DNA from 2 places in the Caproiciproducens sp. genome. Region 1 is predicted to be linked to the other one. Evidence: predicted binding sites of a transcription regulator. Region 1 holds the regulator's gene; the other holds the start of a gene.

The links. Region 1 encodes HrcA, which represses chaperone genes, less so after heat shock. Its sites were predicted from a motif close to TGTTAGCACTCNNNNNNNNNGAGTGCTAACA; they were not measured.
Region 2: a site for HrcA is predicted at 3,115-3,145, ahead of ACQGQ5_RS01510 (co-chaperone GroES). Genes of this name have one in related genera too.

The regions. Positions count from the first base shown of each region.
Region 1 is NZ_JBNLXQ010000006.1:70,082-84,908, forward strand. It holds gene dnaJ (molecular chaperone DnaJ) at 1-537, opposite strand, end outside; gene dnaK (molecular chaperone DnaK) at 736-2,577, opposite strand; gene grpE (nucleotide exchange factor GrpE) at 2,660-3,277, opposite strand; gene hrcA (heat-inducible transcriptional repressor HrcA) at 3,293-4,324, opposite strand; gene hemW (radical SAM family heme chaperone HemW) at 4,514-5,638, opposite strand; gene lepA (translation elongation factor 4) at 5,631-7,439, opposite strand; gene ACQGQ5_RS07700 (hypothetical protein) at 7,740-8,297, opposite strand; gene ACQGQ5_RS07705 (hypothetical protein) at 8,284-8,538, opposite strand; gene spoIIP (stage II sporulation protein P) at 8,564-9,652, opposite strand; gene gpr (GPR endopeptidase) at 9,712-10,530, opposite strand; gene rpsT (30S ribosomal protein S20) at 10,630-10,893, shown strand; gene ACQGQ5_RS07725 (hypothetical protein) at 11,062-11,214, shown strand; gene spoVAE (stage V sporulation protein AE) at 11,415-11,771, opposite strand; gene asnB (asparagine synthase (glutamine-hydrolyzing)) at 11,883-13,751, opposite strand; gene ACQGQ5_RS07740 (CpXC domain-containing protein) at 13,757-14,419, opposite strand; gene ACQGQ5_RS07745 (hypothetical protein) at 14,580-14,827, shown strand, end outside.
Region 2 is NZ_JBNLXQ010000001.1:293,504-308,330, forward strand. It holds gene ACQGQ5_RS01490 (fumarate hydratase) at 1-216, shown strand, start outside; gene hpf (ribosome hibernation-promoting factor, HPF/YfiA family) at 306-842, shown strand; gene ACQGQ5_RS01500 (THUMP domain-containing class I SAM-dependent RNA methyltransferase) at 964-2,082, shown strand; gene ACQGQ5_RS01505 (diacylglycerol/lipid kinase family protein) at 2,115-3,017, shown strand; gene ACQGQ5_RS01510 (co-chaperone GroES) at 3,175-3,459, shown strand; gene groL (chaperonin GroEL) at 3,499-5,133, shown strand; gene ACQGQ5_RS01520 (NfeD family protein) at 5,375-5,830, shown strand; gene ACQGQ5_RS01525 (SPFH domain-containing protein) at 5,832-6,749, shown strand; gene purE (5-(carboxyamino)imidazole ribonucleotide mutase) at 7,056-7,562, shown strand; gene purM (phosphoribosylformylglycinamidine cyclo-ligase) at 7,585-8,619, shown strand; gene purN (phosphoribosylglycinamide formyltransferase) at 8,613-9,242, shown strand; gene ACQGQ5_RS01545 (IMP cyclohydrolase) at 9,245-9,952, shown strand; gene ACQGQ5_RS01550 (phosphoribosylaminoimidazolecarboxamide formyltransferase) at 9,968-11,146, shown strand; gene purD (phosphoribosylamine--glycine ligase) at 11,170-12,429, shown strand; gene ACQGQ5_RS01560 (hypothetical protein) at 12,480-12,779, opposite strand; gene ACQGQ5_RS01565 (IreB family regulatory phosphoprotein) at 12,836-13,081, opposite strand; gene pheT (phenylalanine--tRNA ligase subunit beta) at 13,154-14,827, opposite strand, start outside.

The DNA.
Region 1 (14,827 bases):
GATGCGCACCTGTCCCGTCCCGCCGCAGTTCGGGCAGGTTTTCGCGGAGGTTCCTTTTTTCGCGCCGCTGCCGCCGCAGTCGCCGCAGGTGTCTATCTTCTGGTAGGATATATTTTTGCGGCAGCCCTTTGCCGCTTCCTCAAAGCTTATGTTCACCGTCGCTTCGGTGTCGCTGCCGCGCCGCGGCGCGTTCGGGTTGGCGGAATGGCCGCCGCCGAAACCGCCGCCGAAAAAGCTGTTGAATATGTCGCCCAGATCAATGTCGCCGGTAAAGGGGCTTCCGCCGCCCGCACCGCCGCCGAAGTTGGGGTCGACGCCCGCGTGGCCGAACTGGTCGTAGCGCGCTTTTTTATCCTTATCGGAAAGCACTTCGTATGCTTCGTTTACCTCTTTGAATTTTGCCTCGGCTGTCTTATCGCCCGGGTTCAGATCCGGGTGATACTTCTTCGCAAGCTTGCGGTAAGCTTTTTTGATCTCTTCGTCCGTGGCATTTTTCGGCACGCCCATAACTTCATAATAATCCCTTTTATCAGCCAAACCAAATCACTCCTAAAATAATGAAAAATGAATAAATGAAGGAGGAAGAGTCCCTTGGCGTTCCTTCAAAATGCATTTTACTGTCATCGCTGAAATTGCCGCTCAACCCATGATTGCCAGCTCCCCAAACGAAGAGCTGGCCACCACAGTCATTCATCTTTCATGAATCGCTATTCATTGTAAAAAGCAAGCCGAAGATTACTTTTTGTCGTCGTCGTTTACGTCCTTGTACTCCGCGTCGTAGACGTTGCCGCCGTTCGCCGCGTCCTGGGGCGGTACGGGCTGGCCGTCTGCCGGCTGCTGCGGCGCCGCGCTCTTATAGAGCTTTTCGCTCACCGCGTACATCGCCTTCTGCAGTTCTTCCGACTCTGTCTTCATATCGTCGACATTGCCCGCGGAGATGGCCTCTTTCAGGGAAGCGACCTTTGCGTTCAGGTCGGATTTGTCGGACTCGTCGATCTTGTCGCCGTTGTCCTTAAGAAGCTTTTCAACCGCGTAGCACATATTCTCCGCTTCGTTCTTCTGGTCGACTTCCTCACGGTGCTTCTTATCCTCCGCCGCGAATTTCTCGGCTTCCTGAACCGCCTTGTTGATGTCGTCCTTGCTCATGTTGGAGCTGGAGGAAATCGTGATCTTCTGCTCCTTGCCTGTGCCCATATCCTTGGCGGATACGTTGACGATGCCGTTGGCGTCGATATCAAAGGTGACCTCGATCTGGGGGATTCCGCGCGGCGCCGGGGCAATGCCGTCCAGCTTGAACAGGCCGAGCTGCTTGTTGTCGCGGGCGAATTCGCGCTCGCCCTGCAGGACGTTGACCTCAACCTGGGTCTGGCCGTCCGCCGCGGTGGAGAAGATCTGGCTCTTCTTGGTCGGGATGGTGGTGTTGCGCTCGATGACCTTGGTCATGACGCCGCCCATGGTCTCCACGCCGAGGGACAGCGGGGTAACGTCCAGAAGCAGCAGGCCTTCGACCTCGCCGCCCAGCACGCCGGCCTGAATCGCCGCGCCGATGGCGACGCACTCGTCCGGATTGATGCCCTTGAACGGGTCTTTTCCCGTAAAGCCCTTGACAGCGTCCTGCACGGCGGGGATCCTGGAGGAACCGCCGACCAGCAGAACCTTGTTGATCTGCTCGATCTTCAGCCCGGAATCGGAAAGCGCCTGACGGACCGGGCCCATGGTCTTTTCCACAAGGTCCGCGGTCAGCTCGTTGAACTTCGCCCTGGTCAGGGTCAGATCAAGGTGCTTCGGGCCGGAGGCGTCCGCCGTGATAAACGGCAGGTTGATCGAGCTGGAGGTCATGCCGGAAAGCTCGATCTTCGCTTTTTCGGCGGCTTCCTTCAGCCTCTGCATCGCCATCTTGTCGCCGGAAAGGTCAATGCCGGTTTCCGCCTTGAAGGAGGAGGTCATCCAGTCCATGACGCGCTTGTCGAAGTCGTCGCCGCCGAGGCGGTTGTTGCCCGCAGTGGCCAGAACTTCCTGTACGCCGTCGCCCATTTCGATAATGGAAACATCAAATGTACCGCCGCCAAGGTCGTAAACCATGATTTTCTGGTCCTCGCCCTTGTCGATGCCGTAGGAAAGCGCGGCAGCCGTCGGCTCGTTGATGATACGCTTTACATCCAGTCCGGCGATCTTACCGGCGTCCTTTGTCGCCTGGCGCTGTGCGTCGGTGAAATACGCCGGGACGGTGATCACCGCGGAGGTGACCTTTTCTCCCAGATAGGCTTCCGCGTCGCCCTTCAGCTTCTGAAGGATCATTGCGGAAATTTCCTGAGGAGTAAAGCTTTTCCCGTCGATATTGACCTTATAGTTGGAACCCATTTCTCTTTTTATGGAAGACACGGTGCGGTCCGGATTGGTAATCGCCTGACGTTTCGCAACCTGACCGACCATACGCTCGCCCGTTTTGGAAAAAGCAACAACGGAAGGGGTGGTTCTGGCGCCTTCCGCGTTCGCAATGACGACCGGCTCGCCGCCCTCGATCACCGCAACGCAGGAATTGGTAGTGCCTAAGTCTATGCCTATTGTCTTTGACATACTGTTTACCTCCAAAAAATAAGTTTTGAAATTGAAAAATCAATCTATGAAAAATTTTGAAAATTACCTGAAATCAGCCAAATCAGTTCGCGACCTGCACCATCGCGTGGCGCACGATCTTATCCCCGATTTTGTAGCCCTTCTGGAACACCTGCACAATGGTGTTTTCCCCGGCGTTTTCGTCCTCCACGTGGGAAACCGCGTTGTGAAGATCCGGATCAAAGGCTTCCCCGGCTTCTCCCATCTCGGTCACGCCGAGCTTTGCGAGCGCCCCTTTCAGCTGCGTGCCGACCATTTCAACCCCCTTGCGAAGGTCCTCCACGGTGCAGTCCCGCTGCTTCAGCGCCCGTTCAAGGTTATCCGCCACGGGTAAAAACTCCGTGACCGCAGCGGCGGTCGCGTCGGCGTATACCGCTGTTTTTTCGCGTTCCGTGCGTTTGCGGTAGTTGTCGTATTCCGCGGCTGTGCGGAGCAAAAGCTCTTTTTGCTTTTTCAGCTCCTCCTGCGCCTGCTCCAGCTGAGCCTGCGCACCGTCCTTCGGCTTTTCCTGTCCGGCCGGATTTTCCGCCGCCGCAGTTTCCCCGGCGCGGGCCTTCTCCGCCTTAGAGGTTTCCTCCGGCTTGCCCGCAGAGGTTTTTTCGGGCGTTCCGGAAGCTTTCGTCTGCTTTTTATCCACTTGTTCTTTTTGGTTTTTTTCCAAAACAGTGACCCCTTTCTATTCCATATCCAATAGCTCTGTCAGCATTCTTCCGACGGAGCCGGAGAGATATTCAATATTGGAAATGATCTTCCCGTAGTTCATGCGCGTAGGGCCGATAATGGCGATCGCGCCCGCGTCCCTGCCGCCGACCGAGTACCGGGAGACCACCACGCTGGACTCGCTCAGCTCGGGCCGCTTGCTTTCCTGACCGATCAGCACCTTCATGCTGTTGGTCTGCTGCATCAGAAGGCGGGAAAGCTCCTGCGGCCGGGAGAGGAAATCCATAATGCGGCGGATACCCGCCTGCCCCAGCTCGCTGCAGAACAAAAGGTTCATTTCCCCGTCCAGACAGACCTCCGTCTGCATGGTGTCCTGCGCCACGTCCAGCACCGCCATCAGCGCGTCGCTCATCAGCATCGTCATGTTTCCCAGGGACGCGGCAAGGGACTGAATGTACGCCGGCGTAACGGTGGAAACCGGCAGCCCGACCAGCTTTTCGTTCAGCACCCTGAAAAACACGCGCAGGATCTCGGGGGTAATATCGAAATCGCAGTGGAAAACGCGGCTTTTCATGGTGCCCGCGGAGGTCATCAGAATGGCCATCGCGGTCCTGCGGCTGGTCTGCACAAACTGAATGGCGCGGATGTCCGCCGAGCTTCCGCTCGGCGTGGTGGAAACGGCCGCGAACCGGGTCATTCCCGCCAGCGCCCGCGCAACACCGTCCAGCAGCTTTTCGGGGTCGTACGCGCTCGGCAGCAGCAGGCTGTCGATATAGCGCTGCTCTTCCCTGGAAACCGGATGCTTTTTCATCAGCGTGTCGATATAGACGCGGTAACCCTTATGGGAAGGAATTCTTCCCGCGGAGGTGTGCGGCTGCTCCAGCAGCCCCATTTCCGCAAGGTCGCTCATTTCATTGCGCACCGTCGCGGAGGACACGGTGAAATCAAGGGTGTCGCAAAGCGCCTTGGAACCCACCGGTTCGCCGGTCGCGACATATAAATCAACGACAGCCGCCAGAATTTTCTGTTTCCGTTCGCTTAACTCCAACCCTTTCACCTCGCCTTTTTATATTTTAGCACTCTAATAGTTCGAGTGCTAAATCTAATTAATAATTTACCATTACTTTACCCCATTGTCAATATAGTATTTGTAAACTCTTTGTGAAATCGTAAATTTTATAAAAAAGGCCGCGTTTTCGCAGCCTTTAAGGGTATCCGCAATCTCCGCGGTTTTCCGCTATCCGCTTTCCCCGCTGTACAAAATCTCCGCCGTCAGCAGGTTGGAAACCAGAAATCCCCGCGGCGTAAAGCGGAACCCGCCGTCCCCGCAGACGGTCAGCCCGCCCTTTTCATAAAGCTTCGCCGCTTTCCGCATCCGCGCGGGAAGCCCCGTGCCGAACCGCGCGCGGCAGCCTTCGTCCGTCAGCCCCTCCGTCAGGCGCAGGGCAAGCATGGCGTATTCCTCAAACCCGCCGCCCTCCCCGTCCGGCACGGGTTCTCCGCCTTCGAGAAAACCCGAAAGGCTTCTTGGATAATAGAACCGTTTCCCTTCCATAAACGAATGCGCCGCCGGGCCGATTCCCAGATATTCTTCACAGCGCCAGTATTTCAGGTTGTGGCGGCTCTCAAAGCCCGGCTTCGCGAAATTGGAGACTTCGTACTGGTGAAACCCGCGCTTTTCCAGCTCTTCGCAGGCGAACAGATAGAGGTCGCCCGCCTCGTCGTCGTCCGGAACGCACAGCGTTTCCTTCTTTTTTCCGTAAACCGTATCCGGCTCGATTTTCAACAGATAGGCGGAAAGATGTTGAATCCCCGCGTCCGCGCAGAAATCGATCGAGCGCAGAAGGCTTTCCCTTGTCTGTTTCTGGATGGCAAGCATCAGGTCGAGGGAGAGATTGTCAAAACCCGCGTCTTGTGCGTAAGCGACCGTTTTTTTCGCCTGTGCGGCGGTGTGCCGCCGGCCCAGAAGCGAAAGCTCGTCCTCGTTTGCGGACTGCAGGCCGATCGACAGGCGGTTTGCCCCCGCCGCGCGGATTTCCCGCAAAAAGCCGCGCAGGTCCTCGGCGGGATTGACCTCCACGGTAATTTCCGCGCCGTCCAGCCCGAAGCATTCCTTTGCGCGCGCAAGGATCGCGGACAGTCGCTTTGCGCCGAGCAGGTTCGGGGTGCCGCCGCCGAAGTACAGCGTGTCGGCCCTCCGCCCGTACCGCCCCGCGTACGACCCGAGCGCCGAGAGCACCTGCCGGGTGTACCGGTCCATTTTCTCCCCGTCGGCGGGCAGGGAATAAAAATCGCAGTACGGGCATTTGCCGTCGCAGAACGGCACATGGAGATAAAGGCCGAAAGGCTTTTCGTTATTCATCCAGCTTCAGCACACTCATAAACGCCTCCTGCGGCACCTCCACCGTGCCAAGCTGGCGCATGCGCTTCTTGCCTTCCTTCTGTTTTTCCAGCAGCTTCTTTTTGCGCGTGATATCTCCGCCGTAGCACTTGGCCAGAACATCCTTGCGCATGGCCTTGACCGTTTCGCGCGCGATGATCCTGCCGCCTACGCAGGCCTGGATCGGCACCTCAAAAAGCTGACGCGGGATTTTCTCCGACAGCTTCTCCGCCATCTTGCGCGCGCGCGGGTAAGCCTTGTCGGCGTGGATAATAAAGGAAAGCGCGTCCACCACGTCGCCGTTGAGCATGATGTCCAGCTTGACGAGGCTGCTCTTTTTGTATCCGCTCAGCTCATAGTCGAACGAGGCGTAGCCGCGGGTACGGGATTTCAGCGCGTCGAAAAAGTCGTAGATGATCTCGTTCAGCGGCAGCTCGTAATGGATGTCCACACGGTCGGTGTCGATGTATTTCATATCCTTAAAGACGCCGCGCCTGTCCTGGCAAAGCTCCATAATATTGCCGACATATTCGCTCGGCGTATAGATGTGGGCGTTGGTGATCGGCTCCTCCGCCTGCGAAATCAGCGACGGGTCGGGGTAATTGGTCGGGTTGTCGATAGAAATCACTTCGCCGTTGGTTTTCGTGATCCGGTAAACCACGCTGGGGGCGGTGGTAATAATGTCGAGGTTGTATTCGCGTTCCAGCCGTTCCTGAATGATCTCCATATGCAATAGGCCCAGAAAGCCGCAGCGGAAGCCGAAGCCGAGCGCAACGGACGTTTCCGGCTCAAACGACAGCGCCGCGTCGTTCAGCTGCAGCTTGTCCAGCGCGTCGCGCAGGTCGGGATAGCGCGCGCCGTCCGCGGGGTAAATCCCGCAGAAAACCATCGGCTGCACCGAGCGGTAACCCGGCAGCGGCGTTTTGGCGGGGTTGTCCGCCAGCGTAACGGTGTCGCCCACGCGGGCGTCCTTCACCGCCTTGATGGAAGCGGCGATATAGCCGACCTCCCCGGCGCTGAGCCCCGCGCTCGGCTCCAGGCAGGTCGCGCGGCCGTAGCCGCACTCCACCACGGTGAACTCCGCGCCCGTCGCCATCAGCCGGATGGTGTCTCCCGGACGCACCTGCCCGTCCTTCAGCCGTACGTGGATGATCACGCCCTTGTACGCGTCGTAGTAGGAATCAAAAATCAGCGCCTTGAGCGGCGCGTTTTCGTCGCCCTGCGGGGGCGGAACGTGTTTGACGATCTGCTCCATCACCTGGTCGATGTTCGTTCCCAGTTTTGCCGAAATACACGGCGCCTCGTCCGCGGGAATCCCGATGACGTCCTCGATTTCCGCGCGCACCTTTTCCGGCTGTGCGCTGGGCAGGTCAATCTTATTGATGACCGGAACGATTTCCAGCCCGGCGTCCACCGCCAGATAGGTGTTCGCCAGCGTCTGCGCCTCGATCCCCTGGGAAGCGTCCACCACCAGCACCGCGCCTTCACAGGCGGCGAGCGAACGCGAAACCTCGTAGTTAAAGTCCACATGGCCCGGGGTATCGATCAAATTGAAAACATAGTCCTGCCCGTCCTGCGCGCTGTAAACGAGCGTAACGGCGTGCGCCTTGATGGTGATGCCCCGTTCGCGCTCCAGATCCATGCTGTCCAGCAGCTGATTTTCCATATCGCGCAGCGCGACGGATTTCGTCTGCTCCAAAATGCGGTCGGCCAGCGTGCTTTTCCCGTGGTCAATGTGCGCAATAATGCTGAAATTCCGTATTCTCCCGCGTGGTATCGACAAATTTATCACCTAATCCTCAAAGATAATATGGCTTTGGCAGCAGTTCCGGCTGTTCAATGCCTCGTGTTCCCCCGTCAAAAACGGGAGCAATACAGAGCTGCTCCGCAGTCAGACTGAAAATGCCGGAAAGATAATGAATAATATATTATAACACAGATCGCGAATCCTGAACAGTAGGCCGTGCGGCAGGGTGAAATTTTTATAAAACGCGCGAAACAAAGCCCGGTGAAATCCGGGCTGTAAGACACGCATAAAAACAGCGGCGTACCGGGAAATTTTTTCTCCGGCGCGCCGCCATGATCAATATTTCAGATTTCTGTAATACTTGTCGTTCAGCAGGCGTTTCTTGTGTGAGCGGTTCGGACGGCGGTAGCGTTTGCGGCCTCCGCCTCTCGGCGGACGGCGGTTGCTGAACACGACGATCAGCACCACGACGATGCCCAGCGCGATACACACCCACGACAGGATCCCGATCCAGTTCATTTTCTTGTTGGCCGCGGTGTCCACGATCACGGAGCTGAGCGGATTGTTTTCCTCTATGCTGTCCACGCTGGGAAGAACAATCTCGCTGGATTCCTCTCCGCTGCTGAAAATCCCGTCGGAAACGTCGCCGGACTCTTCGGAGAAAGCTTCCGAGGACACCGGCTTTCTGCTCGTGGCCGGCCTTCTGGAGCTGACGGCTGCTTTGCTGGAAACGGTGCTCGCGGCGGGCCGCGAGGAAGCCTGGGAGGACTGCTGGTTCAGGATCTGTTCCACCTGTTCGGGCGTTATCTCAGTTGCCAAGGCGGTAACGGAATACAATGAAAACATAAAGATCAATATGAATACGGAAAACCATATTTTCTTATGTTGATTCATGATACGTTTCCTCCACAGCATTCTCTCTCAATGATAATACGAAATTATTATACCATACTTTCGCCACATTGCAAGTTTCCTGCCATGTTTTGCCGGTAATCTGGTAAAGAAGGGTTTTGTCGTCGCCAAAGCCGATTCTGCGGGAATTGGCGTCGACCTCCGCCATGCCGAAAAGCAGCGCAAGGACGCAAAGCGTGCTGAAAAACGATGCGAAGAAAGTTCTTTTCCTTTTTCTGTTCATTTTTTTAACATCTTTTCCTTTCCGCTTAGGTCAGGCCGTTCAGAACGTTGACCAGCGCTTTTCCAAACAGCTCCCCGGAGTACGCCGCCTCGTCAAGGGTGTTGACCTCGGTGCCGAACTCGATCAGCAGGGAGCCTTTCGTCAGATTTTCATTGTACTTCCTCGCGCAGAAATTCAGGGGCCGCGCCAGACCGGGGTATAGGTCCGCCAGCGACTTCTGCAGCCGCACGGCCAGCCTGAAATTGTATTCCCAGTTGGGGAACCCGAGCGTGCCGTCGTCGTCGCAGCCGGAGATGATCATCACCTGCGCAGCCTTCCTGCCGTTGACCGTCGCAGTCGGCTTGATCCTTGTTCCGTCGGAGGTGCCCATCGCGTCGCGGTGGATGTCGAGCGTCACCTGGATGCCCGGATATTTCTTCAGGTTGTTCTGCATCGTCACCTTGGAGCGGTCATACGAGCCGTTGTAGCTCGGGTAGTCGTGCAGGGTGGTGTCGTGTACCACGTTGATTCCCGCGGCCTTCAGCTGCTCGGCGATCCGATCGCCCACGGCGACCACGCTTTTCGCTTTGTCCTGGCTGCGCGTATCGCCCAGAAACGCCTCCGTCGTGTGGGTGTGGTAGATCAGGACCTGCGGCGTCGAGTTCTTGACGATTTTCACCGCCGGCTGTTTCTGAAGCTCCGAAGCGATATCGACCGTATGATTTTTATTCGTATTTTTTACCCATATATTATTGTATTGGGAACCGGAATTGGCAATGCTCATTTCCTTCACGCCCTTCGGCAGCGCAACGGACGACTGCGCGCCCGACGCCGCGTCCGAAGCGGCCTGTGAGCTTGCCCCCGTACCGGAGCTGCTTTGTGACGAAACCGGGGCGGAGCTTACGCCCGAAGAAACCGGCGCCCCGCTGCTCCCGTGCTCATTATCCTCTTCATCCTCTTCCAGATATTCCTCTTTCATTGCTTCGGCGGCGCCCGCGGGCATGATAAAGCCCGCCGCGGCGAACGCCGCGTCCTTTGCCTGCGGCACGGGCAAACGTCCCAGAACGCACGCGACCGCCGCAAACACCAGTGCAACCGAGCAGATTCCCATTCCCTTTTGCATCCAGTTTTTCATATCCTGCCCCCATTGAATGATATTCATTCTTATGCGGGCGGGACAAATTTCATGATGCTTCAGGTCAATTCTTCAAAATCCTGGATGCTGAGGGAGGGGTTCAGCGCCACGTTGATCCCCATGCTCAGCAGTCTCGCGCCTCTGGAAATAATCAGGTCGATTTCGCGCGGGGTCACCATCATCTGGGCGCCGCGCGGCGCGATTTTCTCCTCCGACCCGTCCGTTTCGCCGTCCAGCAGGTCCGCCGCCAGAGTGGCCGCGTCCACCACGGTCGGAATCCCCATGCTGACCACCGGTACGCCGAGCGTGCTTTCGTCGATGCGCGGCCTTGCGTTTCCCACGCCGGCCCCGGGAGAAATCCCCGCGGAGCAAAGCTGCACCGTGCAGCCCAGCCGGGCGGGGCTGCGCGCCGCAAGCGCGTCGACAGCAACCACGGCGTCCGGGTTCAGCTCCTTGACCAGCGCCTGTAAAAGCTCCACGGCTTCGATCCCCGTGCAGCCCAGCACCCCGGGGCTCACCACGGAAACGGGGCGCAGCCTGTCCAGGCCCGTCACCCTTGCCAGCTCGCCCTTGATATGCCTTGTCGCCAGAATTTTTTCGGCGACGAGCGGCCCCAGCGCGTCCGGTGTAATGGCGCGGTTCCCAAGCCCCGCCACCAAAACGCTTCCCTTCTCCGGCAGCAGCGCGGTCAGCTCCTGCGCGGTCAGGGTCAGAAGGCTGTTGTCGCTGTCGATATGGTCGGAGATCGCCTGGACCTCCAGCGTGACATAGGCGTTGCCCTCCTCGTCTATCCGCGTGACCGTGCAGTCCTTTTCTTTCCGTGTAACGTGCCTGCTGGGTTCCGTATTTTCCAGCGCCAGATCGGTACGGAATACCATAAAAAATCAGCCCTTTCCTATTTTTTTTAAAACACTTGCATTTTTTATCCATCGATGGTATTATTATTGATACGTGACAATGTCAAAGGAGGTGGAATCATGCCCAACATCAAATCAGCCAAAAAACGCGTAAAGGTTATTGCTACAAAAACACTCGTCAACAAGTCCTTTCATTCCGGACTGAAAACTGATATAAAGAAAGCAAACCTTGCCGTAGAATCCAATGATGCCAACAAAGCGGATGCCGTTAAGGTTGCGATTAAGAAGATTGACCAGGCTGCGGCAAAAGGAATCCTGCACCAGAACACAGCCGCAAGAAAGAAATCAGCTCTTGCACGCAAGCTGAACGCGGCAAATGCATAACCCTGAATACGCGGTTTAAAAGCAAAAGCAGAGCCTTGCGCCCTGCTTTTTTATTATCCTCCGGCGCGAGGGGGCGAATTTCCATAAACTTGCCGCTTCGATTGACTTTTCAAAGAGAATTGGTTATTATATAAAAAGATTGAATCATTGAAAATGGAGGTGCTCGTTTTGAAAAAATGTAATACATTATCCATATTGATTACCGTTATTTCCGCTATGACGGCCGTCGCGGCGGCTGTTGTTGCCGTCGTCCTCTTCTTTGAGAAAAAGAAAAAGGATGAAGAGGAGCTTGAGCACTACCTGGATTGTTCCATACAGTAAGGGACTTCCTCCGGTGCCGTAACAGGATACGGGCAGGTTTTGATACCTGCCCGTTTTTTTATGCCTTTTGCCTTACCATATATTTTTTAAAATACGTACGGTAATACAGCTTCCAGAGCTCCCACAGAAGCATGCCGATGATCTGGCCGTTGATAATCCGGAAGACCCTGTACAGGATCTTCAGAACGAGAAAGCCTTTGCTAGCTCTTATCTCCCGACTTTGAAAACAGGGCGGCAACGTATCCGAAGAACACAGCCGCCGCGATACCCGCGGCGCTCGCCGCGACGCCGCCGGAAAACGCGCCCAGCAAACCCTGTTCCCTGACCGCTTCAAGCGTCCCTTTCGCCATCAGATACCCAAAACCGGTCAGCGGCACCGTAGCGCCGGCCCCCGCAAAGTCCACAAGCGGCCCGTACAGCCCCAGCCCCGTCAGCGCCACACCCAGTGTGACAAACAAAACAAGGATTCTGGCCGGCGTCAGCTTCGTAAAATCGATCAGCACCTGGCCGATCGCGCAAATGGCGCCGCCGATCAGAAAAGCCCATAAATAATCCATGTTTTTCACCTCGGCTTTATTGTCGCCGGATGACCGCTTCAATATACATTCCAAAGAATTAAATCAGCAAAAAACACCGCCGGAAGCTCTCCGGCGGTGTTTTTCGGCGTTCTAACGGACCGCGGGCATATCGCCCGGCTCGTGGGAACCGCCGTTAAAATAAATATCGTACCAGACGAGGAAGACGAAAACCGTCCAGATCTTGCGGTTGTTGTCCCGCTTCCCGCTGTAGTGGTCGTCAAGGAATTTCATCAGCTCGCCGGTGTTGAAGAACTGCTTCGCGGTTTCGCCCGTAAAGGCGTCCTTTACAAGGTTATAGTATTTTTCCTCCCTGAGCCACACGCGCGTCGGCACCGGGAACCCCAGCTTTTTCTTCTGCGCGGTCGCGTCCGGCAGATGCTTCATCGCGGCAAGGCGCATCGCGTACTTGGTGTTTTCCTTATTCACCCGCAGCTTTCTCGGAATGCGGGAAGCGACCCCGAACACCTCTTTGTCGAGAAACGGCACGCGCAGCTCCAGCGAATTCGCCATGCTCATGCGGTCCGCCTTCAGAAGGATGTCGCCGACCAGCCAGACGTTGATGTCCAGATACTGCATCTTGGTCACGTCGTCCTTGTCCTTTACGCGGTCGTAATACGGCTTTGTCAGCTCCTGCGGACGGGTAACCGGAATATCGCTTTTCAGCAGGCGGCGTTTTTCGTCCATGGTAAACATGCTGCAGTTGCCGATGAAGTTCTCCTCGATCGGCAGCGCGCCGCGCATCAGGAAGCTTTTGCCCCGGAAGGAAAACGGAAGCGCCTTCGCGATCGCCGCCAGCGCCCTGCGCAGGCCGAGCGGCAGTTTTTTGTAGCCTTCAAAATCATCCGGCTCGTGATAAATATTGTATCCGCCGAACAGCTCGTCCGCGCCCTCGCCGGAAAGCACCACCTTCACGTACTCGCTCGCCATTTTGGAAACAAAATAGAGGGCGATACAGGACGCGTCGGCCAGAGGCTGGTCCATATGGTACTGCACCTTGCGGATATTTCCCCAGTATTCGTCGGCGGAAATGACCTTATAGTGGTGTTCCACGCCGATCTTTTCGGACAGGCTCTTCGCCCAGTCGATTTCGTTGTATTTTTCCCCGTAGTCGAACCCGACCGTAAAGGTCTTCTGCCCGGCGAAGTAGGTGGAAACATAGCTGGAATCCACGCCGCTGGACAGGAAGCACCCGACCTCCACGTCGCTGATCTTATGCGCGGCGACCGAGTCCTCAAAGACCTTTTCGATTTCCCCGACGGCCTGTTCCCGGGTCATGCCGGGGTCCTCGCTGAATTTCGGCTCCCAGTAGCGGTGGGTTTCGACCTTGCCGTCCTTGTACCAGAGGTAGTGCGCCGGCATCAGGCAGTAGACATTCTCGAAGAAGGTTTCCGGCGGAACGGCGTACTCGAACGAGATATAATTGTTCAGCGCGTTTTTATTGAATTTCTTTTCAAAGCCGGGAAATTCCAGAATGCTCTTGATTTCGGAGCCGTAAACAAAATGGCCGCCGGCCTGCGTGTAGTGCATCGGCTTGATTCCGAAATAGTCGCGGGCAATAAACACGCTCTTGTCGACGGTGTCGTAGATAGCAAACGCGAACATCCCGCGCAGCTTGGTCAGAAGGTCTTCGTGCCATTCCTCAAAGCCGTGGACCAGCACCTCGGAATCGGTCTGGGTATAAAAACGGTGCCCCTTTTCCAGCAGGATGTTTCTGAGCTCCCGGTAGTTATAGATTTCCCCGTTAAACGTAAGCGCCAGGGTTTTGTTCTCGTTGTAGATCGGCTGGTCGCCCGAGGAAGCGACGTCGATGATGCTCAGGCGCCGGAAGCCCATGGAGATATCGGAATCGGTAAAAAACCCGCTGGAGTCCGGGCCCCTGTGGGTGATTTGATCCGTCATGTTTTTAATCACTGCGTCGCGGTCGATTACTTCACCGGTAAATCCGCACAATCCGCACATCTGTCTTAGTCCTCCCCGCCGCGGTACACCCGCAGAATATTTTCAGCGGCGGCGGAATCCACCGCCACGAAATCGTCGTCCCGTGAAACCGCGCCCACGCTTTCCACAATTTCCAGCGATTTGCGGTAAACGTCCATACGCGTTCCCTGCTGAACCGGCTCGTCCTCTCCCTGCAGGAAAAAGGAAAACACGATCCGGTTCTCTTTTTCATCCGCGCGGCAAAAGTATCCGGCGGAAGTCTTTCTGTCGTGTTTTTTGCCAGCCACGTCGGTGAGCGCCAGCTTGACCAGCTCCACCGCAAAATCGTTGAGCCCGGCCTCAAAAATAAGCACTTTTTCCTTCAGCCCCGCCAGCGAGGTCACCGCCCGCTTGGCCATTCCGTTAAACTGCGGAAAAGCTTCGCCCACACTGACCGGTTCCGGCCGGCAGCAGCCGCTGTTCGGCACAACATATACCATAAACTGATTTTCTTTATCGTGATAAAGGCAAGGATAAACAAGCTGCGCTTCATAGCCGCATTCCGGACATTTCCAGTCAAACAGCGTTTCGTCCAAAATGCGCTGCCGCAGCTCCGGATTTTCCCCGGCGTTGATTTCGGGGCTCATCGCTGTTTTTACCACGGCGCCGCAGTGAGGGCAGCTTACGTCCCTGTTTCCAACCGATGGCATTTTTATTTCCTCCTTAGCCTTTGCATGTTTGTTCATTATATCACAACGAATTTAAAAAAGGAATAGAATTAAATAATCCTGTTATTTTTCAAACTTTTGAGTTATAATAATAACAAGTAAAGCCCATCATGAACACCGCTATTGCGGCAGGAGGTACGCTATGAATTTTTTTGAAACCGTAACCGGCAGGGTAACAAAAGCAGTCGACTATGTCGTTGAAAAAAACCGCAAAGCCGCGCTGATAAATCGCATCAGGATCGTGATCAAAAACGAAAGGGAAAACGAAGCGCGCGCCTACGTCGCATTGGGAAAATATTATTTTCAGAATCTGCGCGACGCGCAGAACGAGGAAACCGAGCCCCTGTGCAAAGCGGTGGAAGCCGCCGACAGGCGCATCAAAAAGGCGTT
Region 2 (14,827 bases), on a different contig from region 1:
CCGGTTTCGCAGCGGAATTCCGACCCGTTTTACGCCGGGCTGGAGCGGCGGATGCTCGAAAGGATCAATGAGCTGAACGTCGGCCCGCAAGGCTTTGGCGGGCTTACAACGGCTCTTGCGGTGAATATCGAGCAGTTTCCCACTCACATTGCCGGGCTGCCGGTGGCGGTCAACGTAGGCTGCCATGTGACCCGCCACAAGAAAATTACCATTTAAATTTCCTGGCGCTTTTATTTGCCGTATGATTATGGTATATTATAGGTAATCGGTGTTCTTTTTTAAGAATAGAAAAAGGAGATGTTCCTATGAAGATTACTGTTACTGGCAGGAAGGTCAATCTGCGTGATAATTTTAAGGAGCTGGCTGCAAAGAAGCTGTCGCGCTTTGACAGAATTTTTGATGAAGACGCGCAGGCCAATGTGGTGGTGACCCTGGAGAGGAACCGCCAGACGGTCGAAATTACGATTAAATCGCGGGGAATGATTTATCGTGCGGAAGCAACGGACTTTGAGATGAACGATGCGCTGGATCAGGTGGTCAGCGCGCTGGGCAGGCAAATCCGTAAAAATAAGACAAGGCTTGAGAAAGAAATCCATTCTGCCGCGCTCGACCAGTATGTACAGGATTATCTGCATACTGCCGAAGAGGACGTCAGCGAATATAAGATCGTGCGTACCAAGCATTTCTTTGTAAAACCTCTCAGTACGGAGGAAGCGATTCTTCAGATGAACCTGCTCGGCCATCAGTTTTTTATGTTCCGCGACGAACAGAGCGGAGAAATCAATGTGGTTTATAAGCGCAAGGACGGAAATTACGGATTATTGGAGCCGGATACGGAATAATAAAATATTCGCACCCGCACTGTTTTGGTGATAAAACACGGTGCCTGATAGAGAATAGTTTTCTATAACGATTGGGGCTGCGTACTGTCGCAGCCCCATATTTTCATTTTGGAGTGGAATTATGGATCATTTTAAATTGGTATGCCCCTGCCTTCTCGGGGTGGAAGGCCTTGTGGCGGAAGAACTGCGCGCAATGGACGCGAAAAATGTGGAGCCCCAGAACGGACGGGTCGTTTTTGACGGTTCCGACGAAATGCTTGTCCGTGCGAATTTTTGGTCGCGTTACGGGGAACGCGTGCTCGTGCAGATGGGAAATTTTCGGGCGCTCAGCTTTGAGGAGCTCTTTCAGGGGGTAAAGGCCCTGCCGTGGGAGCGGTGGATCGGGAAAAACGACCGTTTCCCGGTCAAGGGACGCAGCCTGAATTCCAAGCTGTCCAGTGTTCCCGACTGCCAGTCCATCATCAAGAAAGCGATTGTGGAGCGTTTAAAGCAAAAGTACCATGTCGGCTGGTTCGAGGAGACGGAAACGCTTTTTCAGGTCCAGTTCCTGATCATGAAGGATCAGGCCAGCATTATGATCGATACCTCCGGAGAGGGGCTTCACAAGCGGGGATACCGCGCAAGCTCCACGGAAGCGCCGATTAAGGAGACGCTTGCCGCCTGTATGGTACATCTTTCCCGCGTGCGGCACGACGCGAATTTTATCGACCCGTTCTGTGGTTCCGGCACTCTTCTGATTGAGGCCGCCCTGTACGCGCTGAATATCGCGCCGGGTCTGCAGCGCCATTTTTCCGCCGAACGCTGGGATTGTATCGACAAAAGTCTTTGGCAGAAGGAAAAGGTACGCGCGCAGAGCATGGTCCTGCGCGACGCTCCGTTTACTGCTCACGGCTACGATATTGACGGCGCGGCGGTCACGCTCACGCTTGAAAACGCGAAAAAGGCCGGGGTCATTTCCCAGATTCACGCGGAAAAGCGGGGAATAGAGGATTTTAAGCCAGTGGGCGAATACGGCTGCGTGATCTGTAACCCGCCCTATGGGGAGCGCCTTTTGGACATGCGTCAGGCGGAAGAGCTTTACAGGACCATGGGCAGCGTCTTTGAACGCAGGCATGGATGGAGTTACTCCATTATCAGCCCGGACGAGACCTTTGAAGATTGTTTCGGCCGCAAGGCTGACCGGCGCAGAAAGCTTTACAACGGCATGATTAAATGCCAATACTACATGTATTTTAAATAACATTCCTCAAATCCTTTCAGCTGGAGGCTATCATGCGGTATGTATTTATTGTGAATCCTGTTGCCGGAAAAAAGAATGCTTATGATACCCTTTTTCCCGCTATCCGCGAATATCTGGACGCGAACGGAATCGAGTTCTCCTGTTATGTTACCGAGAGGCCGAAGCACGCCGCGGAGCTTGCGGAAACAGAGAGCGGAAAAGGGGACCCGGTCCGGATTTACGCCATCGGAGGAGACGGGACTCTGAGCGAAACGGCGGCCGGCGCCATCGGGAGAAAAAATGCCGAGGTAGGAATTTTTCCGTGCGGTTCGGGCAATGACTATATCAAAACTTTTGGGGAGCCCGCGAACTTTTTATCCTTGAAAAAGCAGTTGAAAGCACACTCCCGCCCCGTGGATATGATTCATTCCGACGGGGGGTATTCCATTAACCTTTGTTCCGTGGGACTGGACGCCAGGGTCGCTTTTGAAATGGTGAAATTCAAGGACATTCCCTTTATCAGCGGGCCCACGGCCTATAATCTGGCCCTTGTAAAAGCACTGATCGGCAGGCTGGGCGAGCGGCTGGAGATTCTGATCGACGGCGGCAAAAAGTTTGACGGCACTTACCTGTTCGCTCTGGCCGGCAGCGGAAAGTATTACGGCGGGGGCTTTTGCGGCGCGCCGCGGGCCGTTCCGGACGACGGGCTGCTGGATTTTGTGCTGATTAAAAAGCCGCCTCTGTATAAAATTCCGCCGCTGATTAAAATATACAAGAACGGCGAACATCTGGAATCCGAGAAATTCAAAGGCCTTTTGACCTTTTGCCGGGGAAAGAAAATGGAAATCACAGCGCCGGATCTGGCCGTCGCCAACTTTGACGGCGAATGCGCCACAATCAAAAGCCTTCGCTTTGAGGTGGTTCCGAACGCCGTTAATTTTATTGTGCCGGTTTAAAAATCCCAAAAATTCACAATAATTGTAAATAATTTATGAAATTGCAGTTTTTTAGAAAAAAGCACTTGATTTTCCGGTCATAAGTATATAAAATATATCTTAGCACTCTGGGAATATGAGTGCTAAAACAAATCAATTATTTGAAGGAGGACATATTATGACTATTAAACCATTGGCAGACAGAATTTTAATTAGGATGGAAGAAGCCGAGGAGACCACGAAGGGCGGTATTCTTCTTGCCGGCTCCGCAAAGGAAAAGCCGCAGATTGCGGATGTGATCGAGGCAGGACCCGGCGGCGTCGTGGACGGCAAAGAAATTAAAATGTATGTGAAAAAGGGTGACAGAGTCATAACAAGCAAGTATTCCGGAACCGAAATCAAGATCGACGGTGAGGAATTTACCATCGTTCGCCAGAGCGATATTCTTGCAGTTGTAGAGTAATTGATAGAGATCATAAATTGATATTGGAGGAAATAAACAATGGCTAAACAGATTATTTACGGCGAGGATGCCAGAAAAGCGCTTTTAAGCGGTATTAATCAGCTTGCTGATACAGTGAAAATCACCCTTGGCCCGAAGGGCAGGAACGTCGTTCTCGACAAAAAATTCGGCGCTCCCCTCATCACCAACGACGGTGTTACCATTGCCAAAGAGATCGAGCTGGAAGACGCTTATGAAAACATGGGCGCCCAGCTTGTTAAGGAAGTCGCGACAAAAACAAACGACGTTGCCGGCGACGGTACCACCACGGCCACTCTGCTTGCGCAGGCCATTATCCGCGAGGGCATGAAAAACGTAACCGCGGGCGCCAATCCGATGGAGGTCCGCAAAGGCGTACAGAAGGCCGTCGACGCCGCCGTAAAATCTCTGGCAGATCATTCCAAAAAGGTTTCCGGTTCCGAGGATATCGCCCGTGTTGCAACGATTTCCGCTTCCAGTGATTTTATCGGCAAGCTGATTTCCGAAGCAATGGAGAAAGTAACCTCCGACGGGGTCATTACAGTGGAAGAATCCAAAACGGCTGAGACATACTCCGAGGTCGTAGAAGGCATGATGTTCGACCGCGGCTATATTACCCCCTATATGGTAACAGACACGGAAAAAATGGAAGCCGTTATTGATGATGCATATATTTTGATTACAGACAAGAAGATTTCCAATATCCAGGAAATCCTTCCGCTTCTGGAAAAAATCGTACAATCCGGCAAGAAGCTGGTCATCATTGCGGAGGATATCGAGGGCGAGGCTCTTACCACCCTGATCCTGAATAAACTGCGCGGCACCTTTACCTGTGTCGGTGTAAAGGCTCCGGGCTTTGGCGACAGGAGAAAGGATATGCTTCGCGATATCGCCGTTTTGACAGGCGGTCAGGTGATTTCCGAAGAGCTGGGGCTGGAGCTCAAGGATACTACGGTTGAGCAGCTCGGTCGCGCGCGTCAGGTGAAGGTGGACAAAGAGAACACCATTATTGTCGACGGTTCCGGCGATAAGGATGAGATCAAAGCAAGGGTATCCCAGATCCGTTCCCAGATCGGGACCACAACCTCCGACTTCGACCGTGAGAAGCTGCAGGAGCGCCTTGCCAAGCTTTCCGGCGGCGTAGCCGTTATCAAAGTCGGCGCCGCAACCGAAGTGGAAATGAAAGAGCAGAAGCTCCGCATCGAAGATGCCCTTGCCGCAACAAAGGCTGCTGTGGAAGAAGGCATCGTAGCGGGCGGCGGCGTTGCTCTGCTGAACACCTTCAGGGCTGTGGAGAAGGTTGTCGAGGACGGCGAAGGCGACGAAAAGACCGGCGCTAAGATCATCCTGAAAGTGCTTGAGGAGCCGATCCGCCAGATCGCCGCAAACGCGGGCCTGGAAGGCTCTGTGATTGTAGAGCACATCAAGAATGCCGACAAGGTTGGCTACGGCTTCAACGTTCTTACCGAGGAGTACGGCGATATGATTTCTTCGTTCGGTATTGTGGACCCGACCAAGGTAACGCGTTCCGCACTGCAGAACGCGGCTTCCGTAGCGGCCATGGTGCTCACCACGGAATCTCTGGTAACGGACAAGAAAGAGCCTGCCCCGGCTCCCGCCATGCCGGCGGACCCGGGCATGGGCGGCATGTATTAATCGTAAATAACAGTCTTTCAAAAGGACGGACGCTTTTTGGGGCGCCCGTCCTTTTCTTTGTTCCTCCACGGACCGGCCGGGCGAGAGCCGGCCCGGTTCACTCAGCCTCAACCCGGGCCGGGGGGATGGATTTTCCGCGCGGTAAAAAACGGGCCGAAACCGTCTTTTTTGACGATTTGGCGTTGTTGTTTTCCTATTGGAATTGTGGTAAGATAAACGCAGCATCGGAAGGAGTGAAAACATGGAGACATATTTGCCTTACTTTTGGCTTGCGGTGATTATTGTCGCGGCAGTCGTCGAAGGCTCTACCGCTCAGCTGGTTTCCATCTGGTTTGTTGCGGGCGGGGTCGGCGCGCTGATGGCAAACCTCTGCGGAGCCGAGCTTTGGACCCAAGCGGTGGTGTTTGTGGCGGTAACCGCCATTACGCTGGTGAGTACCAGGCCGTTGGTAAAAAAACTGATGGATTTCAAGAAAGAAGAGACCAATGCGGATCGCTATATTGGAAAGGACGGCATTGTGACAGCCGAAATTAACAATACCCTGAGCGTAGGACAGGTGCATGTTCTGGGCAGCGTCTGGACGGCGCGGAGCGAGGACGGTTCGGTCATAAAAATCGGAGAGCATGTACTGATCAAAGCAATCGAAGGGGTTAAACTGATTGTAACGGTACATAACGGAATGAAGGAGGAAGAATAGAATGGGAATCAATCTGGCGGCGATCTTTCTGGTCGCGCTTGCAATTATTGTTCTTATTATTTTAATCAGCAATATCAAGGTTGTGCCACAGGCTCACGTGTATGTGGTGGAACGTCTCGGCGCTTACAACAGCACCTGGACGACCGGCCTTCACTTTAAAATCCCGTTTATCGACAAGATCTCAAAAAGGGTTTCTTTAAAGGAACAGGTCATCGATTTCCCGCCGCAGCCCGTTATCACAAAGGATAACGTCACCATGCAGATCGACACCGTCGTGTATTTTCAGGTTTCCGACGCGAAGCTCTATGCCTACGGTGTGGAGCGGCCGATTTCCGCGATCGAAAATCTGTCCGCTACCACGCTGAGAAACATCATCGGCGATCTGGAGCTGGACCATACGCTGACCTCCCGCGACGTCATCAATACCAAAATCCGCACCATCCTTGACGAAGCCACCGACGCGTGGGGCATCAAGGTCAACCGCGTGGAACTGAAAAACATCATCCCGCCGAGGGAGATTCAGGAGTCCATGGAGAAGCAGATGAAGGCCGAGCGTGAGCGCCGTGCCCAGATTCTGACCGCGGAAGGCGAAAAGCGCAGTGCCATCCTGATTGCGGAAGGCGAGAAGGAATCCGCGATTCTGCGCGCGGACGCGGAAAAGGAAACAAAAATCCGTGAGGCGCAGGGCGAAGCGCAGGCGATCATGCTGGTACAGCAGGCCTATGCAGACAGTATCAAGCTTCTGAACGAGGCTAATCCGGGCGACAGGGTCGTTGCGCTCAAGAGTCTGGAAGCGTTTGAAAAGGCCGCAGACGGAAAAGCCACGAAAATTATTATTCCGTCCAACCTCCAGTCTTTTGCGGGTCTTGCCACATCCCTGAAGGAACTGGTGGCGAATGATGCCGGCGCCGCGGAATAAGCCGGGTCATACTATACAAATTACAACACGATAAGCCGCCCTGCGCGTGATAACTGTACAAAAAAAATTTTTCGCATATACAACTATTGAATTTATCGTCGGAATCACCTACAATAAATACATTATGTGTTGTCGGAGGGAAATGCAATGACAGTGTCTTCCGTTCATAGGTTCAAGGGAATCGGAATTGTTTACTGTCAAGCTGCGCCAATATTCCGGATGTTATAATGGCTTCAGGCTGTGCCATCTCATGGTGCAGCCTGTTTTTTATTGCTCCGGACCGACGGAAAACGATAGGAGAGTGTAATGATGGAAGATAAAAAAGTAGCGATCATCATGGGAAGCGACAGCGACTTCCCGGTCGTCTCGGCTGCTGTGAAGCGGCTGAAAGCGTTTGGAATCCCGATGGAAGTACATGTGATGTCCGCGCACAGAACGCCGCAGGCGGCCGCGGAATTCTCCCGTTCCGCCGCTGAGAACGGATTCGGGGTAATCATTGCGGCGGCGGGGAAGGCGGCACATCTGGCGGGCGTGCTTGCCGCGCACACCACCCTGCCGGTCATCGGCATTCCGGTCAAGTCCTCCACTCTCGACGGGCTTGACGCCCTCTTGGCGACGGTGCAGATGCCGAGCGGGATTCCGGTTGCCACCGTAGCGATCGACGGCGCGGATAACGCCGCGATTCTTGCGGCGCAGATGCTGGCCCTTTCGGACGAAACGCTGGCCGCAAAGCTGCGGGAAATGAAACAGGCAATGGCTCAGGGCGTTGCGAAGAAGGATGAGGCGCTGCAGGCGAAGGTTCAGGAACTGTGAGAAAAAATTGGGAGGATCGGACATGAAAAGTTTCAGCGAAAGTTATAAAGCGGCCGGAGTCGACGTTACCGCCGGATATAAAGCGGTCGAATTGATGAAGAACCATGTGGCCCGGACCAAAATACCGGGCGTGGTTTCGGGAATCGGCGGCTTCGGCGGGTTGTTCCAACCGGATCTTTCCGGGATGAAGACGCCGGTTTTTGTAAGCGGCACGGACGGCGTGGGCACAAAGCTGAAAATCGCTTTTTTAATGGACAAGCATGACACGATCGGGATCGACTGTGTGGCAATGTGCGTCAACGACGTCGTTTGCTGCGGGGCAACGCCGCTCTTTTTCCTGGATTATCTCGCGGTAGGGAAAAACTATCCGGAAAAGATTGCGCAGATCGTATCGGGCGTCGCGGACGGCTGCGTGCAGTCCGGCTGCGCGCTGGTCGGCGGGGAAACGGCGGAAATGCCCGGCTTTTATCCTATGGACGAATACGACCTGGCGGGTTTCTCCGTCGGGATGGTCGACAGGGACCGCATCATTGACGGGTCCAAAATTGAGGTCGGCGACGCAATCGTCGGGCTGCAGTCATCCGGCGTTCATTCCAACGGTTTTTCGCTGGTGCGTAAAATTTTCAATATCAGCGAGAAAAATATCAATATGCAGATCAATGAATTTGGCCATACCCTTGGGGAAGAGCTTCTGACTCCGACTAAAATTTATGTGAAGCCGGTGCTGGCGCTGATGGAAAAGGTCGGCATCAAGGCGGTTTCCCACATTACGGGCGGCGGATTTTTTGAAAATATCCCGCGTATGCTCAAGCCTGACACGACGGCTAAAATCGAACTGGCCTCCCTGCCGAAGCTGCCGGTTTTTTCCATGATGCAGAGGCAGGGGAATATCCCTGAGCGCGAAATGTACAATACTTTTAATATGGGGATCGGCATGTGCATGGTTGTCTCCAAAGAGCAGGCTAATCCCGCGGTCGCCGAACTGAATTCCATGGGCGAGCACGCCTATGTGATCGGAAGCGTGGTTTCCGGCGGGGAAGGTGTCATCCTATGCTGAACATCGCTGTTCTGGTTTCCGGCGGCGGAACAAATCTGCAGGCGCTGATTGACGCCCGGAACCGGTCCGAGCTCAGCGGCGGAAAGCTGGCGCTTGTCATTTCCGGCAGGGCGGATGCTTTTGCCCTGCGGCGCGCGGAAAAGGCGGGCATTCCTACGGAAATCCTGCTCCGAAAGAGCTTTGCGGCGCAGGAGGACTACGACCGTTCCCTTCTGGAAATCCTGAACCGGTACGAAATCGGTCTGGTTGTCCTTGCGGGCTTTATGACTATTATCAGCGAAAGGGTTGTCCGGCACTATGAAAACAGAATCATCAATGTCCATCCGGCTTTGATTCCTTCCTTCTGCGGAGAAGGCTTCTATGGGCTGAAGGTCCATGAGGCTGCGCTTGCGAAGGGAGTCAGGGTAACGGGGGCGACCGTGCATTTTGTTAACGAGGTCTGCGACGGCGGGCCGATTATTCTGCAAAAGGCGGTGGAGGTTCTGCCGGGTGATACGCCGGAAATCCTCCAGCGCAGGGTGATGGAGCAGGCGGAATGGAAGTTGCTGCCCAAAGCGGTTTCACTGTTCTGCGAAGGCAGGATTGAAGTGGCTGACGGAAGAACCGTCATTAAGGAGGACTGAGCGTGAAAATACAGAATATCGAAAGCAGCCTGGCGTCCAACAGGTATCCGGGGCGCGGAATCATTCTCGGCAGGAGTGAGGACGGCCAAAACGCCGTGATCGCCTATTTTATCATGGGGCGCAGTGAGAACAGCCGCAACCGCGTCTTTGTGGAGGACGGCGAAGGGATCCGCACACAGGCATTCGACCCGGAAAAGCTGAGCGACCCTTCGCTGATTATCTATTCGCCGGTCAGGGTTTTCAGCGGGACCACCATTGTGACGAACGGGGACCAGACCGATACGGTCTATGAATTTTTAGAGGCGGGAAAAACCTTTGAGTCTGCTCTGCGCACGCGTACCTTTGAACCGGACGGGCCGAATTTTACGCCCCGTGTTTCCGGTATCGTGGAAGCAGACGGAAGCTACCGGCTGTCCATTCTGAAAAGCGCAAACGGAAATCCGGCCTCTGCGCAGCGCTTTTTCTATGAATATTCCTCACCGGTCAGCGGGGAAGGGCATTTTATCCATACTTATCGGGGAGACGGCAATCCGCTTCCTTCCTTTGAGGGCGAGCCGACGCCGGTCGGCATTTCCGGTGAGATTGACCATTTTACGCAGAAGCTCTGGGAAAACCTGTCTGAAGAAAATAAGGTTTCTCTGTTCACCCGTTTCATCAACCTGAAAACCGGGCTGACGGAAACCAGAATTATCAACAAAAATCATGATTAACAGGAGGGCGCTGAAATGTCAAATGAGCTACCTTTAAAATACGGCTGCAATCCGAATCAGAAGCCGTCGCGCATTTTCATGCGGGATGGCGGTGATCTTCCGATCGAGGTGCTGAACGGAAAGCCGGGCTACATCAATTTTCTGGACGCCTTTAACAGCTGGCAGCTGGTCAAAGAGCTGAAAGCCGCCGTGGGGCTTCCCGCCGCCGCCTCTTTTAAGCATGTCAGCCCCGCGGGCGCGGCGGTCGCGTGCGAGCTGTCCGACACGCTGAAAAGGATTTATTTTGTTGACGACCTTGCGCTTTCCCCGCTGGCCAGCGCGTACGCCATGGCCAGGGGTGCGGACAGAATGTCTTCCTACGGTGACTGGATCGCCCTGTCCGACATCTGCGACAGGGAAACGGCGACCTTGATCGCGCGCGAGGTTTCGGACGGGATCATTGCTCCGGGCTATACGGAAGAAGCGCTTGCCATTTTGAAATCTAAGCGCAAGGGCGGCTACAACATTGTCTCGATTCAGCCGGACTACAAGCCCGCTCCCGTTGAGCATAAGGACGTTTTCGGCATTACGTTTGAGCAGGGCAGAAATGAGATCCTGATCGACAACGACATGCTTTCCAATGTCATAACGGAAAATCGGGAAATTCCCGAAAGTGCGAAGCGCGATCTGCTGATTTCCCTGATCACCCTGAAATACACGCAGTCCAACTCCGTCTGCTACGCCAAAGGCGGGCAGGTGATCGGTGTCGGCGCGGGGCAGCAGTCCCGTATCCACTGCACCCGTCTGGCTGGAAATAAGGCGGACACCTGGTATTTACGCCAGCATCCAAAGGTGCTTGGGCTGAAATTCAAAGAAGGAATCCGCCGCCCCGACCGCGACAATACCATTGATGTGTATCTTTCCGACGATTACATGGACGTTCTGGCGGACGGAATCTGGGAGAATTTCTTTGCGCAGAAGCCGGAACCGCTTACCCGCGAGGAAAAGCGTGCCTGGCTGGATACGCTGACGGATGTCGCACTGGGTTCGGACGCCTTTTTCCCGTTCGGGGACAATATTGAGCGCGCTCACAAAAGCGGCGTGAACTATATCGCGCAGCCGGGCGGTTCCATCCGCGACGACAATGTCCTTGATACCTGCAACAAATACGGAATCGCCATGGCCTTTACCGGCATCAGGCTGTTCCACCATTAATTAAGACATAGGGGCGGATAAATATGAAGATACTGGTCATCGGCGGGGGAGGCCGCGAGCATACCATCGTGCGCAAAATCAAGGAAAGCCCAAAGGTGGAAAAGGTTTATTGCGCTCCCGGCAACGGCGGAATTTCACGGGACGCCGAGTGTGTGGATATCCCGGTAACGGATATCGACGGCGTGGTCCGGTTTGCGAAGGAAAACCGGATCGGTCTGGTTTTTGTCGCTCCCGACGACCCGCTTGCCGCCGGAATGGTGGACGCGCTGGAATCGGCGGGAATCCGTGCGTTCGGCCCGCGCGCCAACGCAGCCGTGATTGAAAGCAGCAAGGTGTTCTCCAAGGATTTAATGAAAAAATACCATATTCCCACTGCGGGATATGAGGTCTTTGACGACCCGCATGCCGCGATAGAATATATCCGGGCAAATAACCAATATCCCATCGTTATCAAAGCGGACGGCCTTGCGCTGGGAAAGGGCGTGATCATAGCCGCCGATGACCACGAGGCGCACGCCGCGGTGAAAACCATCATGGAAGATAAGGTGTTCGGCGCTTCCGGCAACCGGGTGGTGGTGGAGGAATTTATCACCGGGCCGGAAGTTTCGGTTCTGGCGTTCACGGACGGAAAATGTCTGAAACCAATGGTCTCCTCCAAAGACCACAAGCGAGCGCTGGACGGGGACAGGGGCCCCAATACCGGCGGAATGGGCACGATCAGCCCGAACCCGTATTACTCCGAAGAAATGGCGGAGCTGTGCATGAAAACCATCTTCCAGCCGACCGTAGAGGCGATGAACCGGGAAGGCAGGACGTTCAAGGGGTGCCTGTATTTCGGTCTGATGCTGACAAAGGACGGGCCGAAGGTGATCGAATACAATTCCCGTTTTGGCGATCCGGAAACACAGGTGGTCCTGCCCCGGCTGAAGACCGATTTCGTAGAGATTCTGGAGGCTGTCGTCGACGAAAGGCTGGACTCCCAGGCGATCGAATGGAGCCAGGAAGCCTGCGCCTGTGTCGTGATGGCTTCCGGCGGATATCCCGGAAGCTACGCCAAAGGGCTCGAAATTTCCGGCCTTGACGATTCCGGCCAGGTGGACGGCGCCACCGTCTACCACGCGGGAACGCTGTACCGGGACCGTCGGTTTTACACCAACGGCGGCCGCGTGCTGGGGGTCACCGCGCTGGGCGGTACTTTGGACGAGGCGCTTGAAAGAGCTTATGCCTGCGTTGGCAAAATCCGGTTTGAGGGCGCTCATTACCGCCGGGATATCGGCAAATAGGCATAAAAAAGACGATACGGAATTTTCCGTATCGTCTTTTATTCTGCGATCTATTCTGCAAGCGCCCTGGTCAGCCAGGCGTCCGCAATATCCATTGCAAGGTAAAGCCCGGTTTTTTCGCTGGATTTTACAATCTGTTTGCGTGAGCGGATGTTCTGATCCGTATACATCAGCTGTATGGTGACCCGGTCCGCAACGTCAAGATCCTGAACCTTTTTTTTGCTCTTTATTTCAAGCTTTACAACGTATTTATCCTGCATGCTTCCGTAATAAATCACATCACCGCAGCGCACCAACGGCTTGCCTTTATAGGTAGGAAACTGAGGTTTGCTCTCGTCTGCATCATTCATTCGTGTATCATCCTCCTTCTGTTCAATTCATAAGTGCTTCTGTAACAGTGCGTGATTTACTCACCCAAATAGGATTTCAACAATACCTGCAGCAGCTCGTCGCGGTCGATTCTGCGGATCAGGCTGCGGGCATTATTGTGTGTCGTGATATAAGTCGGATCCTCGGAAAGAATGTAGCCGACAATCTGGCTGATGGGATTGTATCCCTTTTCCTTCAAAGCATCATACACCAGGGTGAGTGTTTTTTTAATATCCTCTTCACGGTCGGTGCCGAGCGAAAAGGTCATCGTTTTATCAAGCATGGAAACACCTCCGATATTGACATCATACAACATACATACAATAATTTCAAGAACTAATTTGTGAACAGAAGCTTAGGAACGTAAAATAGCGCCGGCCTTTTCAAGCTCCTTCATGACTTTTTTCATCGTACCGGCAATGCGCTCATCCGTCAGCGTGCTGTCCGCAGAACGCAGGGTAATGCTGAACGCGACGCTCTTTTTGCTGGAATCGATTTGCTCTCCTTTATAAACGTCGAAGAGCCTGATTTTTTCCAGCAGATTTCCGGCGCCGCGGATAATGGCCTTTTCAAGCGTCAGCACGGGAGTGCCGTCGTCGCAGAGAAGAGCGAGGTCGCGGGTCACGGCGGGGAATTTCGGAAGGGGAGTATACGTCTTTTCGGACTTCGCGTACTCATACATTTTGTCTGCGTCCAGCGAAAAGCAGTAAACCCTGTCTCCGATGCCATAATTCTCGGCGACCTTCGGATGGATTTCCCCGATCACGCCCAGGCGTTCTCCTTCTATGCTCAGCACGGCGCAGCGCCCCGGGTGATAGCTGGGTTCTTCGGAAGAAGCTTCGATTTCCCAGCCGTATACGCAAAGTTTTTCCAAAATCTGCTCAGCCATTCCTTTCGCCGTAAAGTAATCGGCGTGATTGCCGTACATTCCGACGACCAGATTGGTTTTTTCAATCGGCAGCTTGTCCTCCGAAGTCGGGATATACTCGCTGGCAAGCTCGAACAGGCACGCGTCCGCGTTTCTGTTGTTGTAGTTGCGGGAAAGGACCTCCAGCATGGAGGGAAGGGCCGTGGTACGCATGATGCTGGTATCCTCGCCAAGCGGATTGGAAATGGTGATGGACTTGCGCAGCGGCGAGCTGGCCGGCATTAAGATTTTATCGTAGTATTTTGGGCTGATGAACGAATACGTCATGATCTCGCTGGCGCCCAGCGCGAGCATGGTGTCGTTGATGGTGCGCTCGAATTTTTGCCTTGCGGAGTATTTCCCCTGCGCGCCGCCGCCCAGCGCGGTGCCCGGAATTTTATCATAGCCGTAAAATCTTGCGATTTCTTCGGCAATGTCGGCTTTGTGCTGCAGATCGGGGCGGAAGGTGGGCGCCAGCATATCGTCACCGTCGAATTCGCATTCCAGCTTGCTCAGGATCGCCTTCATCCCGTCCGCGGTCAGCTGAATATCCAGGAAGCGGTTGATCCAGTCCGCGTTCAGATGGATTCTGGTGCGTTCGCCGGAGGAGTGGTCGTCAACGATCCTGTCGTCAAGCACGTCGCCGGCGTCCAGCAGCTCCACCAGTTCACAGGCGCGTTCCAGCGCGGGAAGGCAGTTGTTGGGGTCCAGGCCCTTTTCATACCGGGAGGACGCGTCGGTTCTCATGCCCTGATCCCTGGCGGTCGTGCGCACGGAAGCGCCGTTGAAGCATGCCGACTCAAACACGATCGTGGTGGTGTCGCCGACGATTCCGCTGTATTCGCCACCCATCACTCCGGCGATGGCAATCGGCTTGCGGGCGTCCGCGATCACCAGATTCTTCGCGGTCAGCTTATGGTCGACGCCGTCCAGCGTGGTGATGGTTTCCCCGTCCTGCGCGCGGCGCACGCGGATTTTGCCCTCGTCAATAAAACGCAGGTCAAAGGAGTGCATCGGCTGGCCGTATTCGAGCATGACATAGTTTGTGATATCGACGATATTGTTGATCGGGCGCACGCCCATGGCGCGCAGCCTTTCGCGCATCCAGCGCGGGGAGGGCTT